2 linked regions of the Bradyrhizobium diazoefficiens genome follow. The protein of the gene in region 2 interacts with the protein of the main gene of each other region in a pairwise test. Links are inferred from orthologs where the notes say so. Each region holds a gene or a part of one and is shown on either strand. Other genes may lie near its edges. The genes, in order: JJE66_RS11175 and def.

Region 1 (3,226 bases), 430 kb from region 2 along the record:
CGATCATCATAGCGTGGCTTGGTCTTGGTGTCGGCCGAAGCCGGCGCAGCGAAGGCCACAGCAACCACGGCGCCCGCCGCAACCCAGGCAGCCAATGTGTTCGCGGCAGAGAATTTCGTCATCACGTCCCCTTCAGGCGGCAAGCCGCCAGTCGATTTCGACCCCATACTAGCCCGGACGGGGCAGCCGCAACTAGGTCAATTCAGTCACACCAGCCCGGAATAATCGTGTGCGCCGGCAAAAGTTGCATGAATACCAGCCACTTGAGCTTGATGCGCCTCAAAGCGCGCCGCGCAATTGCGCGTTCGCGGCGCCCAGCAGCCAGTCCGCCGAGCCGCCTGCGTCGCAGGAGCGGCGCTTCAGCTCCGCATGGGCGAAGAATTCCGCCAGCTTCGGCTCGTTGCCGGACGTCAGCAGCGTCAGCCGGTTCAGCGTGCAGGCGATCGCCGCACGCCGGGCCGGCATGGTGTCGCTCTGGCAGGAGAAGCCGGAGATCTGCAAGCCGGGCTCCTCGTTGCGCTTGAGGTAGCCGAGGCAGGCCAGTGTCCCCTCTGCCGTGCCGGTCGGCCGGAACAGGGCGACGGGGCCAAATTTGGTGTCGATCATGCCGGCCTGTTCGAGCGAGGCGGTCGGGTCGAGGCGCATCCGGACAGCCAGGTCTGCGGTCGCCGGACGCGTCACGTCGAACTCGCTGCCTTCCCGGTAGATTTCGAGCTCAGCCACCGGCTTGTCGGCGTCGCCGGTCCAGCGCATCACGTCGCGGCGGCCTCCTTCGGGATGCCGGAAGATCGTGTAAGGCGCTGTTTTTTCTGATGATTCAGGCCGACTGAGGGCGAAGGCCGGATGCGAGCGGGAGGCCTCGGCCCAGCCCGGCCTCGAAACGGACTCATCGTCGCGCAAATCCGGTAGCTGGTCGAGACCCGCGAGCGCGAGGATGGCAAACAGGACCAGCGCCCCCACATAGGCAAACAGGTGCGCCAGCGTGCCGACGATTTCGTCGGCGAAATTGGCGAGCGCCAGATGGATCTGGGTGGAAGTTGCGGCCGTGCCGGCCTCAGGCGACTGCATCCACGGCCTTCACGCATGGTCCAACGTTGTCTTGAGGCCGGTTCTCGCATAGAAGCGCTGCTCTTCCTGTTTAAGCGTCAGCTCGAGGGAAGGCCTTTTTCATCGGAGAGTGAACGATGGGTTACAAAGTCGCAGTCGTCGGCGCGACCGGCAATGTCGGACGGGAAATGCTGGGCATCCTCGATGAGCGCAAATTCCCCGCGGACGAGGTCGTGGCGCTGGCGTCGCGCCGCAGCGTCGGCGTCGAGGTCTCCTATGGCGACCGCACCCTGAAGTGCAAGGCGCTCGAGCACTATGATTTCTCCGATGTCGACATCTGCCTGATGTCGGCGGGCGGCGAAGTGTCGAAGGAATGGTCGCCGAAGATCGGCGCCGCCGGCGCGGTCGTGATCGATAATTCCTCGGCCTTCCGCATGGATCCGGACGTCCCGCTGATCGTGCCGGAAGTGAACGCGGATGCGACCGCCGGCTTCAAGAAGAAGAACATCATCGCCAACCCGAACTGCTCGACCGCGCAGCTCGTGGTCGCGCTGAAGCCGCTGCACGACAAGGCGACCATCAAGCGCGTCGTGGTCTCGACCTATCAATCGGTGTCGGGTGCCGGCAAGGATGCGATGGACGAATTGTTCTCGCAGACCAAGGCCGTCTACACCAACCAGGAACTGGTCAACAAGAAATTCCCCGCGCGCATCGCCTTCAACGTCATCCCCCAGATCGACGTCTTCATGGAGGACGGCTACACCAAGGAAGAGTGGAAGATGATGATGGAGACCAAGAAGATTCTTGATCCCAAGATCAAGCTCTCCGCGACCTGCGTACGCGTGCCGGTGTTCGTCGGCCACTCCGAAGCCGTCAACATCGAGTTCGAGGACCCGATCAGCGCCGACGAAGCGCGCGACATCCTGCGCAAGGCGCCCGGCTGTCTCGTCATCGACAAGCACGAACCCGGCGGCTACGCCACGCCGTATGAGGCGGCCGGCGAGGACGCGACCTATATCAGCCGTATCCGGGAGGACGCGACGGTGGAGAACGGCCTCGTTCTCTGGTGCGTGTCCGACAATCTGCGCAAGGGCGCCGCCCTCAACGCGATTCAGATCGCGGAAGTGCTGATCAACCGCAAGCTGATAGCCGCGAAGAAGAAGGCGGCGTAAAGAAGGTCTCGTAGGGTGGGTTAGCCCTGCGGACTGCGCGAAGCGCAGACCGCTCGGCGTAACCCACCACTTCTGCGACCGCGGAGATTAAAGAGGTGGGTTACGCCTTCGGCTAACCCACCCTACGCAGCCGAGCTATGCCGCGTCCCTGACGCTGCGAAATTCCTTCGCGTCCTTGTCCAGCACGAACAGCGATCCCTCCGCGACGCCGAAATAGGCGCCGTGGGTCTGCATCTGGCCGCTGTCGACCGCTTTCTGCACGAACGGGAACGTCATCAGGTTTTCCAGGCTGCGGAACACCGCGGCCTTCTCGATGCGCTCGACGAATTGCGCCATGGTCTCGTGGTCGCGCTGCTCGACCACTTCGCCCGGCTTGATGAACATCTGCATCCATTTGCCGATAAAGTCGCCCGGCGTGAGCGGCTCGATCTTGTCGACGAAGGCGCGGATGCCACCGCATTGCGCGTGCCCGAGCACCACGATGTGCTTTACCTTGAGCACGGTCACCGCATATTCGAGCGCAGCCGAAACGCCATGCGCATTGGCATCGGGCTGATACACCGGCACCAAATTGGCGATGTTGCGCATCACGAACAACTCGCCGGGCCCGACGTCGAAGATCACCTCGGGCGAGACGCGGGAATCGCAGCAGCCGATCACCATCACTTCCGGGAACTGCCCCTTCACCGACAGCTCGCGGTAGCGGCTCTGCTCGGTCGGCAGCCGCTGCGTGGCGAAGGCCTTGTAGCCGTCCAGCAATTGCTTCGGGAATGTCATCATGGCCTATGCCTAATCATATACCGCTGGTGCGAACAAGCCTTTCGAATAGGCAGCCCAGATGCTATCGGCTTCGGTCATCATGGAGACGAGGAAACCGGAAGGAACGTAGCATGACCCGCCCCCGCCGCAGCCATCTGTTCATGCCGGGCTCCAACCCGCGCGCGCTGGAGAAGGCGCGGAATCTCGCCGCCGACGGCCTGATCCTGGACCTCGAAGATTCCGTCGCC
Region 2 (3,301 bases):
GTGCAGGAACGAGCGTGCCGAGGTGAGGATCGTGATCTCGCGGCCGTCTCTGAACACGTCGAGCTGGTCGAGCGTCTTCTCAGGCGACTTCGCCTGGCACTCGGTGTCGCGAAACGTGGTGAAATCGTGCTTGCCGAGCAGGCGCTGTGCGGCCGCATGCATCGCGTCAGCGTCGAGCCGGCGCGGTACGCGCCAGGCGTGGCCGATGTCGAGCGCGAGATTGGCGCGGGTGTTGACGACGCGGTAGCGATAGTGGCGTTTCACGGCCGAGAAGCGCGCCTCGAAGGTATCAGGCACGACCTCAGCCTCCAGCACCGCAATCGGATGCGGGCGCAGATGCGCGTTGAGCCCATCGCGAAAACGGCCCGGCGGAAACTGCTTCTCGATGTCGACATGCGCGACCTGGCCGCGCGCATGCACACCGGCATCGGTGCGGCCGGCGCCGTGCACGCGCAAATCCGCACCGGTCATCGCCTTGACCGCCGCTTCGAGCGCGCCCTGCACCGAGGGCAGCGTGTCCTGCACCTGCCAGCCGAAGAACGGTGCGCCGTCATATTCGATGGTGAGCTTGTAGCGGGGCATCAGTCGAGCCGCATCGGCGGCTCGACTTTCACGCCGCGCAGGAAATCGATGGCTTGCATCCGGGCCTTGCCCTCGCGCTGCAGCTCGAGAATGCGGATCGCGCCCTCACCGCAGGCTATGGTGAGCTGATCGTCGAGCACCTCACCGGGGGCGCCGGAGCCCTTCGCAAGCTCGCAGCGCAGGATTTTCACGCGCGCATTCTCGCTGACACCGGCAAGCTCCGCCCAGGCGCCGGGGAACGGCGACAGGCCATGGATGTGGCGCAGCACAGCGTGCGCCGGCCTGCTCCAGTCGATCCGCGCCTCCGCCTTGTCGATCTTGGCGGCATAGGTGGCCCCCTCTTCGCTCTGCTTCTTGAGCTGAAGTCCGCCGCGGTCGAGCGCCGCCATGGCACGCACCATCAGATCCGCACCGAGCCGGGACAGATGATCGTGCAGATCGACCGCGGTCATGTCGTCCGTGATCGTGAGACGCTCGGCCATGGCGACGTCGCCGGTGTCGAGGCCGACATCCATCTTCATCACCATCACGCCGCTCTCGGCATCGCCCGCCATGATTGCGCGGTTGATGGGCGCAGCACCGCGCCAGCGCGGCAACAACGAAGCGTGCAGATTGTAGCAGCCGAGCTTCGGCGCATCGAGGATGGCCTGCGGCAGGATCATGCCATAGGCGACGACGACGGCGGCATCGGCGTCGAAGGCGCGGAATTCTTCCAGCGCTTCCGGCGTTTTCAACGTTTTCGGCGTCAGCACCGGCACGCCGAGTTTTCGCGCAGCTTCTTCAACCGGAGTTGGCTGCAATTGCAGTCCGCGCCGCCCGCCCGGCTTCGGCGCGCGGGTGTAGACGGCCACGATCTCGTGGCCGTGCGCGACCAGCTCGAGCAGCGTCGGCACGGAGAAATCGGGCGTGCCCATGAAGATCAGGCGGAGAGGCATCTGCAGCGCTTACTCCTCCGCGCGCTTGGCGGCTTTCTCGAACTTCTTGATGACGCGGTCGCGCTTGAGCTTCGACAGATAGTCGACGAACAGCACGCCGTTGAGATGGTCGATCTCGTGCTGGATGCAGGTCGCGTACAGGCCTTCGGCGTCCTCTTCGTGCACCTTGCCGTCCAAATCGGTGAAGCGCACGCGCACCTTCGCCGGCCGCTCGACCTCCTCGTAATATTCGGGAATCGACAGGCAGCCTTCCTCGTAGACCGACAAATCCTCGGAGGCGGCGATGATCTCGGGGTTGATGAAGACGCGCGGCTCCGGCTTGGTCTCGCCGTCCTGGTCGGGCTTGGCGAGGTCCATGGTGATCAGCCGCAGCGGCTGCGCGATCTGGATCGCCGCAAGCCCGATACCGGGTGCGTCGTACATGGTTTCGAACATGTCGTCGGCAAGCTTGCGGATCTCCGGCGTGACCTTCTCGATCGGCTTGGAGACCAGACGCAGCTGCTTGTCGGGCAGGATGATGATTTCTCTGAGGGCCATGGCGGGCGATTTAAGCTGCATGGGGAAAGCGGTCAATGCGGCCAGGAACCTGTTAAGGGTTTGGTAACCATAAAACTTAGGGTTTCGTTAACCACAAAAATTAGGGGAGCATTGACCATAAATGTTCGCTATTCGTTCGTGCGGCCGGACGAATCGGCTACAAGGACGTGCATGAACGAGATCATTTTCATGCTCGGCGACTGGCCGGTGCGCACGATCGATGCGCTGACCGGCTTCGGCGCCCTCGTCCTCATCCTGCTGGTGGTGATCGCCGTGGTGATCGCGCGATCCGGGAGCCGCGGCGCGGAACTCGCGATGGCCAATGCGATCCGGGCCGACGAGCTCGAGGAGCGCCTGAGCCAGGTGCTGCGTGCCCAGAGCGAAGCCGTCGGCCGCGCCGACGCCATGACCCAGACGCTGGCCGGCCGCCAGGCCGAGATGGCGCGCGCGGTCAACGAGCGGCTGGATTCGGTGACCCATCGGGTCGGCCAGTCCATGGAGCACTCGACCCGCAACACCATGGAGAGCCTGCGCGCGCTGCACGAACGGCTCGGCATCATCGACAACGCGCACAAGAACCTCACCGATCTCACCACGCAGGTCACGACCTTGCGCGACGTGCTCGCCAACAAGCAGTCGCGCGGTGCCTTTGGCCAGGCGCGGATGGAGGCGATCGTCCAGGACGGCCTGCCGAAGGGTGCGTACGAATTCCAGTTCACGCTCTCGACCGGCAAGCGGCCGGACTGCGTCGTGTTCCTGCCCGACCAGCGCCCGCTCTGCATCGACGCGAAATTCCCGCTGGAGGCGATGACCGCGCTGCACGACGCCCGCACCGACGAGGAGAAGCGCCTCGCCACGCAGCGGCTGCGCGGCGACGTGATGAAGCATGTCAGCGACATCGCTGAAAAATACCTCGTCACCGGCGAGACCCAGGAAATGGCGCTGATGTTCGTGCCGTCGGAATCGGTCTACGCCGAGATCCATGACGGGTTCGACGACGTGATCCAGAAGGCCTATCGCGCCAAAGTCGTGCTGGTGTCACCCTCGCTGCTGATGCTGGCGATCCAGGTGATGCAGCAGATCATGAAGGACGCGCGCATGCGCGATGCCGCCGACCAGATCCAGACCGAAGTGATCAAGCTCGGCGACGATCTCGGCCGCCTGCGCGAGCGCGTGCTCAAATTGCAGAAGCACTTTGCCGACGCGAACGAGGACGTCCGCCAGATCCTGATCTCCGCCGACAAGAT

Evidence for each region.
Region 1: the proteins of def (region 2) and JJE66_RS11175 interact in binary tests that used the Escherichia coli proteins (3 or more experiments, as listed by UniProt). The link is inferred for Bradyrhizobium diazoefficiens from one-to-one orthologs.

What each region holds. Positions count from the first base shown.
Region 1 is NZ_JAENXS010000001.1:2,371,593-2,374,818, forward strand. Bases 291-3,201 are described here. They hold JJE66_RS11175 (aspartate-semialdehyde dehydrogenase), read left to right. Parts: upstream 291-1,184; coding sequence 1,185-2,219; downstream 2,220-3,201. Other genes in these bases: JJE66_RS11170 (hypothetical protein), read right to left, coding at 291-1,068; JJE66_RS11180 (carbonic anhydrase), read right to left, coding at 2,355-2,999; JJE66_RS11185 (CoA ester lyase), read left to right, coding at 3,110-3,201. In the rest of the region: JJE66_RS11165 (hypothetical protein), read right to left, coding at 1-167; more of JJE66_RS11170, read right to left, coding at 280-290; more of JJE66_RS11185, read left to right, coding at 3,202-3,226.
Region 2 is NZ_JAENXS010000001.1:2,799,595-2,802,895, reverse strand. Bases 291-3,276 are described here. They hold def (peptide deformylase), read right to left. Parts: upstream 2,055-3,276; coding sequence 1,527-2,054; downstream 291-1,526. Other genes in these bases: JJE66_RS13170 (DNA recombination protein RmuC), read left to right, coding at 2,226-3,276; fmt (methionyl-tRNA formyltransferase), read right to left, coding at 582-1,517; truA (tRNA pseudouridine(38-40) synthase TruA), read right to left, coding at 291-582. Outside these bases: more of truA, read right to left, coding at 1-290; more of JJE66_RS13170, read left to right, coding at 3,277-3,301. UniProt on the Escherichia coli protein: Removes the formyl group from the N-terminal Met of newly synthesized proteins. Requires at least a dipeptide for an efficient rate of reaction. N-terminal L-methionine is a prerequisite for activity but the enzyme has broad specificity at other positions.